2 regions of the Streptomyces sp. YIM S03343 genome follow, and region 1 is predicted to be linked to the other one. Evidence: riboswitches for the same ligand, from Rfam matches in the RefSeq annotation. Region 1 holds a riboswitch; the other holds the start of a gene.

Region 1 (5,306 bases):
TGGCTGTGTCCGGGGAACGCGGTCAACGCCAGAGGCCGTCCGTCCAGCTCGAACTCCACCCGGCCCGGCGCGTCGTACACGTGCTCCAGGCCCTCGACCGCCGCGCCCACGGTCGTCGGTCGTGGCTCGTCGAATGCCGTGTAGCGGCCGGTCACCGCCCAGCGGGGATGCGGGGCGTAGGCGGGAGTGCCGGTGAAGGCGGTGCGCAGCGGGGTGTCCGGGTGCCGGGGACGGACGATGTCGTGTCCGCCGCGCTTGGCCACCTCGATCACGGCGTCGCCCCAGACCGCGTCGACTTTGCCGCGCTCCGGGAGCACCCCGAAGCGGTGCTCGCCACGGACGGGGGTTCCGTCCACGACCAGTTCCTCATCCTCGTCGAGGACCACGACGACCCCGTCGGCGCCGGTCGACCAGGCACCCGGAGCGTCCGGGAAGCGCTGTGGCTCGTCACCGAGCCAGTGCAGGCCGGTGACGGCGAGGAACCCGTGCGGGTCGGCGAGTCGTGCCTCCTGCCGGGTGTGCCATTCCTCCCAGTCGCGGGTGAACGCGGACAGGTCTGCCATGGTGCCCTGAACGGTCATGCGTGCTCCTTCGCTTCCAGCGGTTCGTATGCGGCCGTGGAGTGACGGCCGCCGGGGATCGCCGCGAGCAGTTCACGGGTGTACTCGTGGCGGGGGCGGGTGAAGAGCTCGTCGGTGGTACCCGTCTCGACGATGCGGCCGGCCCGCATGACGGCGACCTCGTGCGCGATCTGGCGTACGACGGCGAGGTCGTGCCAGATGAACAGGTACGCCACCTCGGTGTCGGCCAGCAGGTCGAGGACCTGGGCCTGGACGGAGACATCGAGCGCGGACACCGGCTCGTCGCAGACCACCAGGTCGGGGAAGAGCGCCAGGGCGCGGGCGATCGCGACGCGCTGCCGCTGGCCGCCGGACAGTTCCGCCGGGCGGCGCTCCAGCGTCGACGTGATGCGGTTGGTGGCCAGCACGGTCGTGGCGATCGCCAGGCCGGGCAATGCGGCGAGCCATCAGGCGTTGCCCAGGTAGTTGCGGCCGTCGGAGATCAACGTGCCCCATTCCGGCGCGGGGGGTGGCGCCCCGTAGCCGAGGAAACTCAGTGACGACACGGCCAGGACGGAGGTGCCGAAGTCGAGGGTGGCCAGGACGATCACCGGGCCGGCCGCGTTGGGCAGTACGTGCCGGCCGAGGACCGAGTACCAGTGGGCCCTGCACGAGCGGGACGCCTCGACGAACACCGCCTGTCGCACCCGCAGCACCTCCGCGCGCGTCACCCGGGCGAAGGCTGCGACGCCAGCGGCCCCGACCGCGACGGCGACCTTCACTGTTCCGTAGCCCAGCGCCGTGACCAGCGCCAGGGACGGAACAGCGCCGGGATCGACAGCAGTACGTCGACGAAGCGCATCAGCACGTCGTCCACCCAACGGCCGACGAAACCGTCGGCCAGGCCGAGCAGACCGCCGACCACGAAGGCGACCGCCACTGCGATGAGCGTGGCCTTCAACGACAGCTGCGCACCGTGCACCACCCGGGAGAACAGGTCGCGTCCCAGCTCGTCGGTACCGAACCCGCACCGTGAGCGGATCGACCACCGTGGTGCTCTCCACACCGCTGAGATACCCCTGAGCCAGCGTCCCCAGGGCGCCGAGCCTCGGCACCGCGTCGAAGTTGTCCTTGACCGCCTGCGCGGTCAGCGGCGTCCCGTCGCTGAAGGTGACACCGGATCTTAGGTGGAAGGTGAAGGTCGTCGTGTCCGTGCTGATGTCCCAGCTCTTCGCCAGCCACGGCACGATCTTGCCGGTCTTGGGGTCCTGGTCGGTCAGGGAGTCGACCACCTGGCGCAGCGAGTAGACGGTGTCGTTGCTGGCGACCTGCTGCGGATCCACGCAGCCGGCGTTGGAACCCACCGCGAAGGTCAGCGTGCCGCCGGACCTGGCCTGGCTGCTGCCACTGCCGGACGAGCATGCGGTCAGCAGCATACTGGTTGTCAGGAGTGCGGTCAGGGCCGCCCATCGGGCAGGGCGGGAATCCGGATGCGATATCACGGAATGAGTTCTCCTACTCGAACGCCGTCATTGCACTTGCCGCGAGGACAATGGAGATGCGTGGATGGCGTTGCTCCCGAGGAAGAGCGACACGGCTAAAGCGGAGTAAGGGGAAAAGATCAGGAGTTTGCGCGGGCGTCAAAACCAGCGGTGTACGTCCTCGGACGGCCGACGGGACGAAGTCAGTCCTGACACAGGCAGCTGGTGGTGCGCTGCAGGTCGATGTGGCGTCGGCGGGAGAATCGGGAGAGAACCGCCGCAGCGATGGAGGGACTTGAGATGCTGCTGTGCCGCACGCTCATTCCTCCATGTTCCAGGCCCCTGCCGCAGGGCCACGCGCTTGCCGGGTCGGCGACCCGGCCGGGCTTTCACCTGGAGCACCCCACCGCGTCGGAGGGTTGCCGGTCAGCAAGCCAGGGCTTGATGCTGACACTCAATGCCAGTTGAAACTTTACCGATCGCCGCCGTAGCTCGTCAATGTCGAGAGGTGAGTCGGAAAACTCACGGCGGCGCGTCGAGTGTGGCGGATCGAGGCTCCGATGTAGATCCAGGTGCTGGGGAATGTCCTGATGATCCACCGCGCCGCGGCTGTTTCGGAGTCACGAGAACGCTGTCCGTTCGTTCAGCGGCTGACGAGCAGGCCCCGGCTGCGCAGTACCCACCGTCCAGCGGGCTGAAGATCAGCAGGTCGATGGCGATACCGACGAGCAGGATCAAGAAGATGGCCAGGAACACCTGCGGCATGCTCGAGTTGTTCCGCCCGTTCTCCAGCAACTGGCCGAGTCCGACGCCCAGATCGGGCGAGGACGCGATGATCTCGGCGGCCATGAGCGAGCGCCACGAGAACGCCCAGCCCTGCTTCAGCCCTGCCAGATATCCGGGCAGCGCCCCCGGCATCACGATGTGCCAGGCCCCGCGCAGCCCGGTCGCGCCCAGCGTCCGTCCGGCGCGCAGGAACAGCGGCGGGATCTGGTCGACGCCCGCGACGAGGCCGTTGGCGATGGACGGGACCGCACCGAGCAGGATCACGGCGTACATCATTGAGTCGTTCAGGCCCAGCCAGATCACGGCGGGCGGCACCCAGGCCACCGACGGCAGCGACTGCAGACCGGACAGGACCGGGCCGATGGCCGCTCGCACGAACCTCACCCGGGCGACCAGCAGGCCCAGCGGCGTCCCGATGACGAGCGCCAGCAGGAAGCCGAGCAGACCGCGCGAGACGCTCGTCCAGATGTAGCCGACCAGCGTGCCCTGCAGCCAGGCGTCACGTAGCTCGCCCCACACGTCGGACGGCGAGGGCAGCTTGTAGTCGGGAGCGACCTTTGCCCACACCAGCAACTGCCAGACCACCAGCACCAGTACGACGGCGGTGACGGGCGGCAGCACCTTGCGTATCAGCGTCTCGCGCAGCGGTGTACGACCGGCCTGCACCGAGTCCAGCGCGTCGAGCCCGGCCTCCAGACCCGTCAGATCGTGCGGATCCCGGGGCTCCCCGGCTCCGGGAGAGCCGTCCTTCTCGATGTCGGCACCGGTGTCAGTGCTGGCCATGGCGGCGGATCTCCCCACGCAGTTCTTCGGTGATCTCGACGGACAGCTCGGCGACCGCGCTGTCCTCGATGCGGCGCGGCTGCGGAATGCCGACCGTCCACTCCCGGGCGATGCGCCCCGGCCGCGAGGAAAGCAGCACTACGCGCTCTGCCAGCCGCACGGCTTCCCGCACGTTGTGCGTCACGAACAGCACCGACAGACCTGTTTCGCGCCAGATGCGGGTCAGCTCGTCGTGCAGTACGTCACGGGTGATCGCGTCAAGGGCGGCGAACGGCTCGTCCATCAGCAGCAGTCGGCTGTCCTGGGCCAGCGCACGGGCCAGCGCGACGCGCTGTCGCATACCTCCGGACAGTTCGTGCACCCGCTTGCGGTAAGCGCCGTGCAGCCGTACGAGGTCCAGCAGCCGTTCCGCCTCCTGCCGGCGCTCCGGCTTGGCGACCCCGCGCAGCTTCAGCGCGAGTTCTATGTTCTTGCCCGCGGTCAGCCACGGGAACAGCGCGTGTTCCTGGAACATCAGGGCGGGCCGGCCGTCCGTGCTGATGGAGCCGGCGGACGGCCGGTCCAGTCCCGCGACCAGGTTGAGCAGAGTGGACTTGCCGCAGCCGGAGGCCCCCAGGAGGGTGACGAACTCGCCCGGTGCGACATCGAGCGTGATGTCGTCCAGGACGAGCTGCTGTCCACCGGGCGTGCCCGGGGCGGGGAAGGACTTCGAGACGTGCTCGATACGGGCGGCGTGCGTCACCGACGTGGCGTCCTCGGCAGCCTTGGCAATCGTGGTGGCCATGGTCGTCACCTCCTGGGTACTCATCGGGTCCGGTCGGCGTTACTGGGCGCCGAGACCGGCGTCGCTGACCTCGGACTTGCCCTCGGCCTTGAGGACCTTGTTGAGCAGGGTGAGGTCGTAGATGCCCTTCAGATCGGGCTTGTCCAGCAGGCCGGCCTTCACCGCGTGCTCCGCCTCGGTGTCGAGGGTCGCGGCCAGCGGGTCGTCGAGGAGGGTGATGGACTTCCAGGCCGGGTCGATGACGGCGGCGGGCAGCGCCTTGCCCGACAGCTTCTCCAGTGCCGCGTTGGCGGCCGCCTTCGCCTTGTCCGGGTTGGCGTTGATCCACGCGTTGGTCTTCACGGAGCCGCGCAGCACGGCCTCGACGACGTCGGGGTGCTCCTTGAGGAACTTCTGCGACACGATGATGTTCGTGATCACGAACTTCTTGTCGGGCCACAGCGACGACTCGTCCAGCAGCGCCTTGCCGCCCTCGGCGACGAGCTTGGACGCGGTCGGCTCCGGTACCCAGGCGCCGTCGACGGAGCCGGACTTGTAGGCGTCCGGGGTGATCTTGTTGTCGGTGCGGACCACCGACACGTCGCCCTTGCCGCTCTCGGCGTCGACCTTCCAGCCCTGGTCGGCGATCCAGTTGAGGAACGCGACGTCCTGGGTGTTGCCGAGCTGGGGGGTGGCGATCTTCTTGCCCTTGACGTCCGCCAGGGACTTGATCTTCTTCGGGTTGACGACCAGCTTCACGCCGCCGGAGGCGGAACCGCCGATGATGCGCAGATTCTTGCCGTTCGACTTGGTGTAGCCGTTGATGGCAGGGGAGGGGCCGATCCAGCCGATGTCGATGGATCCGGCGTTCAGCGCCTCGATCTCGGAGGGGCCGGCGTTGAAGGTGGACGCCTTGATCTCGGTTCCGCCGAG
Region 2 (5,306 bases), 4.6 Mb from region 1:
AAGACCGGCTCCAGCGGGGTCTGGTACAGCATGTGGTGCACGAACCACAGCACGGAGTTGGCGATGCCGTTGTAGGCGTCGGAGTGCACATCGGGCGGGATGTCCAGCATTCGCACACCGGGCTCGCCGACCCCGCGCCGTACCGCCTCGCGGTCCCCGTCGCCGAGTGCCGAGCACACCCACAGGGCGCCGGCGTCCGGCCCGATGGCCGAGAGCCCGGACACCAGACCGCCACCGCCGCGTTTGGCGTGCAGGGAACCGTCCTCGCGCACCTGGTACGAGATGGGGCCGCGATTGGACGCGACCAGCACGGGGTGGGCTGCGCCGCTTGACGTAGTGGCCATAAGCCCAGACCTAGCCCGTCGGGAGGGGTGTCAAACGTATGCTCACTCACACCGGGCGGGTGTGCCCGGTAAGGCACTGGCGCCGGGGCGGCAGCGTGCCTGAAGGGGCGCGGGGCGCATCGATCTGCGGCTCTGCCGCGATGGGGGTACCTCCCTGCTCGAACGAAGTTGAGAGCTTGGGGGAGCGACCAGCCACGACGCACCCGCACCCGACATCGAACCGGACAAATCCAGGGGCGCGGGGAACTGCGCAAACCTCAGCCCCCCAGCCCCCGGTCAGGCCACCCGCCGCTCCGCATACTCCACGATCTCGGCCATAGGCGGCCGCTCCTCCGTGTCCACGGAATACGTCCGTGCCTCGAACCCCTCCGCCCCCCGCTCGAACTGCGTGAGCGACGGCCGGATCAGATGCCCGCGGGCCAGCCGGAGCTGGGCGGTGCGGTAGATCGCCGCGGCCATCCGCCCCAGCGCCTGCCCGTCCTGGTGCCGGTGCTTGCGTACCCCCACGTCGACCTGGGCCAGTGCGTCGAGGCCGACGAGATGCAGGGCGTCGACGAGCATGCCCAGCTCGATGCCGTAGCCCACCGGGAACGGCAGCAGCTCCAGCAGACTGCGCCGGGCCGCGTACTCGCCGCCGAGCGGCTGGACGAAGCCGGCGAGCTGGGGCCAGTGCATATTGAGCAGCGGGCGGGCCATCAGCTCGGTGACCCGGCCGCCCTGCCCGGCGGCGCCGCCGAGCGGACGGTCGTACATGGCCTTGACCAGGTCGACCTCCGGGTCGGTGAGCAGCGGGCCGACGATGCCGGAGACGAAGTCGGAGGAGAACTCCTTCAGATCGGCGTCGATGAAGCAAACGATGTCCCCGCCGGTGACCAGGAGGGAGCGCCACAGCACCTCGCCCTTGCCGGGCACGGCGGGGATGCGCGGCAGGATGTGGTCGCGGTGGACGACCCGGGCGCCCGCGGCGGCGGCGACCTGGGAGGTGCGGTCGGTGGACCCGGAGTCGACGACGACGATCTCGTCGACCAGCGGGACCTGCTGCATGAGGTCGTGGCGGATGATCGCGACGATGTCGCCGACCGTTTCCTCCTCGTTGAGCGCGGGCAGGACGACGGACACCGACTGACCCGTGCGCTGCTTCGCCGCCATGATCCTGTGAAGGGGGCGATCGGTCACGGACCAGGAGCGATCGCTCAGCCAGCGCTCGACTTCTTCCAGCACAGCTTGCGGCTCCTCACTGTTGCGGCCACACATCACCATGTGATCCCTGCGATCCATGTGATCCCTGTGATCCATCTCGCGGTTCGGACGACTATCTCAACTCTCCTGGCCTTCGGTTACAGTCTTGAACAACGCGGATGACCATCGCATGTCCGAGGTCTCCGGCGTCCACAAGTGCATACCGCTCATCCAGAGGGGCAGAGGGATACGGCCCGGTGAAGCCCCGGCAACCCCCCTACGACCGGTCTCGGCATCCGCTGCGAGGCTCCCGGCGAGGGAAGGTGCCAAATCCGTCTCACGACGAGATGCGTCGTGAGGAAGATGAGGAGAAAGGGCCTCGCCTCTCATGGCCGCGCAGTCACTTGCAAGCACCACGGAATCCTCCGTCGATCTCGGGCCCGCCGCCGCTCTGAGCTGCCGGGAATGCGGCCATCGCGTACCGCTCGGCCCGGTCTTCGCCTGTGCGGAGTGTTTCGGCCCGCTGGAGATCTCCTACGACTTCTCGTCCTACGACACCGAGGAGCTCCGTAAGCGTATCGAGGCGGGACCCGCGAACATCTGGCGTTATGCGCCACTGCTGCCCGTCCCCGCGGACGTGGCGGACAAGCCGAACATCAATCCCGGCTGGACGAAACTCGTCAAGGCCGACCGTCTCGCCCGGGAACTCGGGGTGACCGGCGGTCTGTATGTGAAGGACGACTCCGGCAATCCGACGCACTCCTTCAAGGACCGTGTCGTGGCCCAGGCGCTGGAGGCCGCCCGCGCTTTCGGCTTCACCACGCTCTCCTGCTCCTCGACCGGCAATCTGGCCGGTGCGGTGGGTGCCGCCGCGGCCCGCGCCGGGCTGCGCTCGTGCGTGTTCATCCCGCACGACCTGGAGCAGGGCAAGATCGTCATGGCCGCGATCTACGGCGGCGATCTGGTCGGTATCGAGGGCACCTACGACGATGTGAACCGCTTCTGCTCCGAGCTGATCGGCGATCCGGCGGGCGAGGGCTGGGGCTTCGTCAACGTCAATCTGCGGCCGTACTACGCGGAGGGCTCCAAGACCCTGGCGTACGAGGTCTGCGAGCAGCTCGGCTGGCGGCTGCCCGACCAGATCGTCGTACCGGTGGCCTCCGGTTCGCAGCTCACCAAGGTCGACAAGGGGCTGAAGGAACTGATCGAGCTGGGTCTGGTGGAGGACCGGCCGTACAAGATCTTCGGTGCGCAGGCCGAGGGCTGCTCGCCGGTGTCCACCGCCTTCAAGGCCGGGCACGACGTCGTACGGCCGCAGAAGCCGAACACCATCGCCAAGTCGCTCGCCATCGGCAACCCGGCCGACGGGCCCTACGTCCTCGACATCGCGCGCCGTACCGGCGGCGCCGTGGAGGACGTGACGGACGATCAGGTCGTCGAGGCGATCGGGCTGCTCGCCCGCACCGAGGGCATCTTCGCCGAGACGGCGGGCGGTGTGACGGTGGGCGTGACGAAGAAGCTGATCGACGACGGCGTCCTCGACCCCACCCTCACCACGGTCGTCCTCAACACGGGCGACGGCCTCAAGACCCTCGACGCGGTGGCCGGCACCGGGCTGACCGCCACCATCCGTCCCAACCTTGAGTCGTTCCGAGAGGCTGGCCTCGCTTGACCTCCTCCTCCGAGTCCCGAGGAGTCCAGCGGTCGCCCGCCGGGTTTCCTGCTTCACCGCCGGCTGCCCCCGGGACGAACCCAAGCCGAGGTCTTATGCCAGCTCCACAGGCCGAAACCGCCGGCCCGGCGGTCGCGACGCAACGTAGTCCCCTTGTCACCGGAGGTCAAGTCGCATGAGTGTCACCGTCCGCATCCCCACCATCCTGCGCACCTACACCGGTGGGCAGGCCGAAGTGGCGGCCGAGGGCGCGACCCTCGCCGATGTCATCACCGACCTGGAGAAGAACCACACCGGCATCGCCGCCCGGGTCCTGGACGACCAGGGCAAGCTGCGCCGGTTCGTGAACGTCTACGTCAACGACGACGACGTCCGCTTCGAGCAGGGCCTGGAGACGGCTACTCCGGACGGGGCGGGCGTGTCGATCATCCCCGCCGTCGCCGGAGGCTGAGCACCCCAGGAGCGCACCCCCGGAGCGCCCGCCCGGAGTGCACCACGGAGCCCACCACTGTTACCGGGGGTAACGTCGCTCACTCACTGTTCATCGAATTGCCTCCTCCGTGAGAGAAGCGGAGGGGGTAATTCAGTTGGGTTGAACGCGGTAGGGTTGGGGAAGGCGCTCGTGATCTTCAGGGTGAAGACCCTGTGAATGTGCCGGGCGAACGGCAAGAAGTAGCCAAAGTGTGCGAACCTTTTGCGCCTTATACGCCTTTTATGGGGCCCGACTTGCCCTGAATTCAGGTGAATTCTCGGGAGATTCCCGACCGTGCGTGCCCGGATTTCTCGTCCGATTGACCTGTTGCAGACGGCAGTTGGACAGATACATTCAGCCGCGGTCGACGCGTTCCGGCGCACGCCCCCAATCCATGGGGGGTGAGGTCTGACCCGGATCCGCGAAGTGTGGATCTGTGCAAGGGCCAGTAATAGGGGAGTTAGGCATGGCTCAGGGCACCGTCAAGTGGTTCAACGCGGAGAAGGGGTACGGCTTCATCGCGGTCGACGGTGGTGCGGACGTCTTCGTCCACTACAGCGCGATCCAGATGGACGGCTACCGCACCCTGGAAGAGGGTCAGCGCGTCGAGTTCGAGATCTCGCAGGGCCAGAAGGGCCCGCAGGCCGACATGGTCCGCGTCACCGCCTGAACGTCAACTGCACGTATTTCCTGCGAAGGGCCCGCACCCGCACCGGGTGCGGGCCCTTCGCGTGCCCGGACGCCGTGCAGACGTCGTACGGCTGCCGTGCGGACGTCGTACGGCTGCCGTCGGACGTCGTAGGGCTGCTGTTCGCCAAGGGCTGACCCTCGGCCGACCCTGCCGGAGGCGCTTGCACTCGACAGGGGCGAGTGCTAATCATTGGCGTTAGCACTCTGAAGGTGAGAGTGACAATGAAGGACCGGGTCGGTGAGGCCCGCAGGCCGCGTGGGGCAAGGAACCACGGGCCGGCGAGCCGTCCGTCGCGGGCGCGGGCGCGGTCCGAAGGAATCACCCCCAGTCCTGGAGGGACCACTTCACATGGCCAAGATCATCGCGTTCGACGAGGAGGCGCGGCGCGGCCTCGAGCGCGGCATGAACCAGCTCGCGGACGCCGTGAAGGTGACGCTCGGCCCCAAGGGCCGCAACGTCGTCCTCGAGAAGAAGTGGGGCGCCCCCACGATCACCAACGACGGTGTGTCCATCGCCAAGGAGATCGAGCTCGAGGACCCGTACGAGAAGATCGGCGCCGAGCTGGTCAAGGAAGTCGCCAAGAAGACGGACGACGTCGCCGGTGACGGTACGACCACCGCGACCGTGCTCGCCCAGGCCCTGGTCAAGGAGGGCCTGCGCAACGTAGCCGCCGGCGCCAACCCGATGGCCCTCAAGCGCGGTATCGAGAAGGCCGTCGAGGCCGTCTCCGCCGCCCTGCTGGAGCAGGCCAAGGACGTCGAGACCAAGGAGCAGATCGCCTCCACGGCCTCCATCTCCGCCGCCGACACCCAGATCGGCGAGCTGATCGCCGAGGCCATGGACAAGGTCGGCAAGGAAGGCGTCATCACCGTCGAGGAGTCGCAGACCTTCGGTCTGGAGCTCGAGCTCACCGAGGGCATGCGCTTCGACAAGGGCTACATCTCGGCG

The links. Region 1 has a riboswitch for S-adenosylmethionine ahead of ACSYGN_RS02375 (putative leader peptide). Riboswitches for the same ligand answer to the same signal wherever they lie in the genome.
Region 2: it holds a riboswitch for S-adenosylmethionine, as region 1 does, so the genes downstream of both, thrC (threonine synthase) here and ACSYGN_RS02375 (putative leader peptide) in region 1, are expected to answer to the same signal.

Annotation. Positions count from the first base shown of each region.
Region 1 is NZ_JBPUKX010000001.1:517,145-522,450, reverse strand. Features, by position in the region: gene ACSYGN_RS02400 (DUF1684 domain-containing protein) at 1-581, opposite strand, end outside; partial or broken gene ACSYGN_RS02395 (ATP-binding cassette domain-containing protein) at 578-964, opposite strand; gene ACSYGN_RS02390 (ABC transporter permease) at 1,028-1,342, opposite strand; gene ACSYGN_RS02385 (hypothetical protein) at 1,339-1,626, opposite strand; partial or broken gene ACSYGN_RS02380 (ABC transporter substrate-binding protein) at 1,571-2,062, opposite strand; gene ACSYGN_RS02375 (putative leader peptide) at 2,245-2,364, opposite strand; SAM riboswitch class IV at 2,394-2,503, opposite strand; partial or broken gene ACSYGN_RS02370 (ABC transporter permease) at 2,685-3,610, opposite strand; gene ACSYGN_RS02365 (ABC transporter ATP-binding protein) at 3,597-4,394, opposite strand; gene ACSYGN_RS02360 (aliphatic sulfonate ABC transporter substrate-binding protein) at 4,434-5,306, opposite strand, start outside.
Region 2 is NZ_JBPUKX010000001.1:5,067,299-5,072,604, forward strand. Features, by position in the region: gene ACSYGN_RS22080 (alpha,alpha-trehalose-phosphate synthase (UDP-forming)) at 1-344, opposite strand, end outside; gene ACSYGN_RS22085 (glucosyl-3-phosphoglycerate synthase) at 621-1,565, opposite strand; SAM riboswitch class I at 1,748-1,893, shown strand; gene thrC (threonine synthase) at 1,912-3,195, shown strand; gene ACSYGN_RS22095 (ubiquitin-like small modifier protein 1) at 3,371-3,646, shown strand; gene ACSYGN_RS22100 (cold-shock protein) at 4,134-4,337, shown strand; gene ACSYGN_RS22105 (hypothetical protein) at 4,327-4,485, opposite strand; gene groL (chaperonin GroEL) at 4,707-5,306, shown strand, end outside.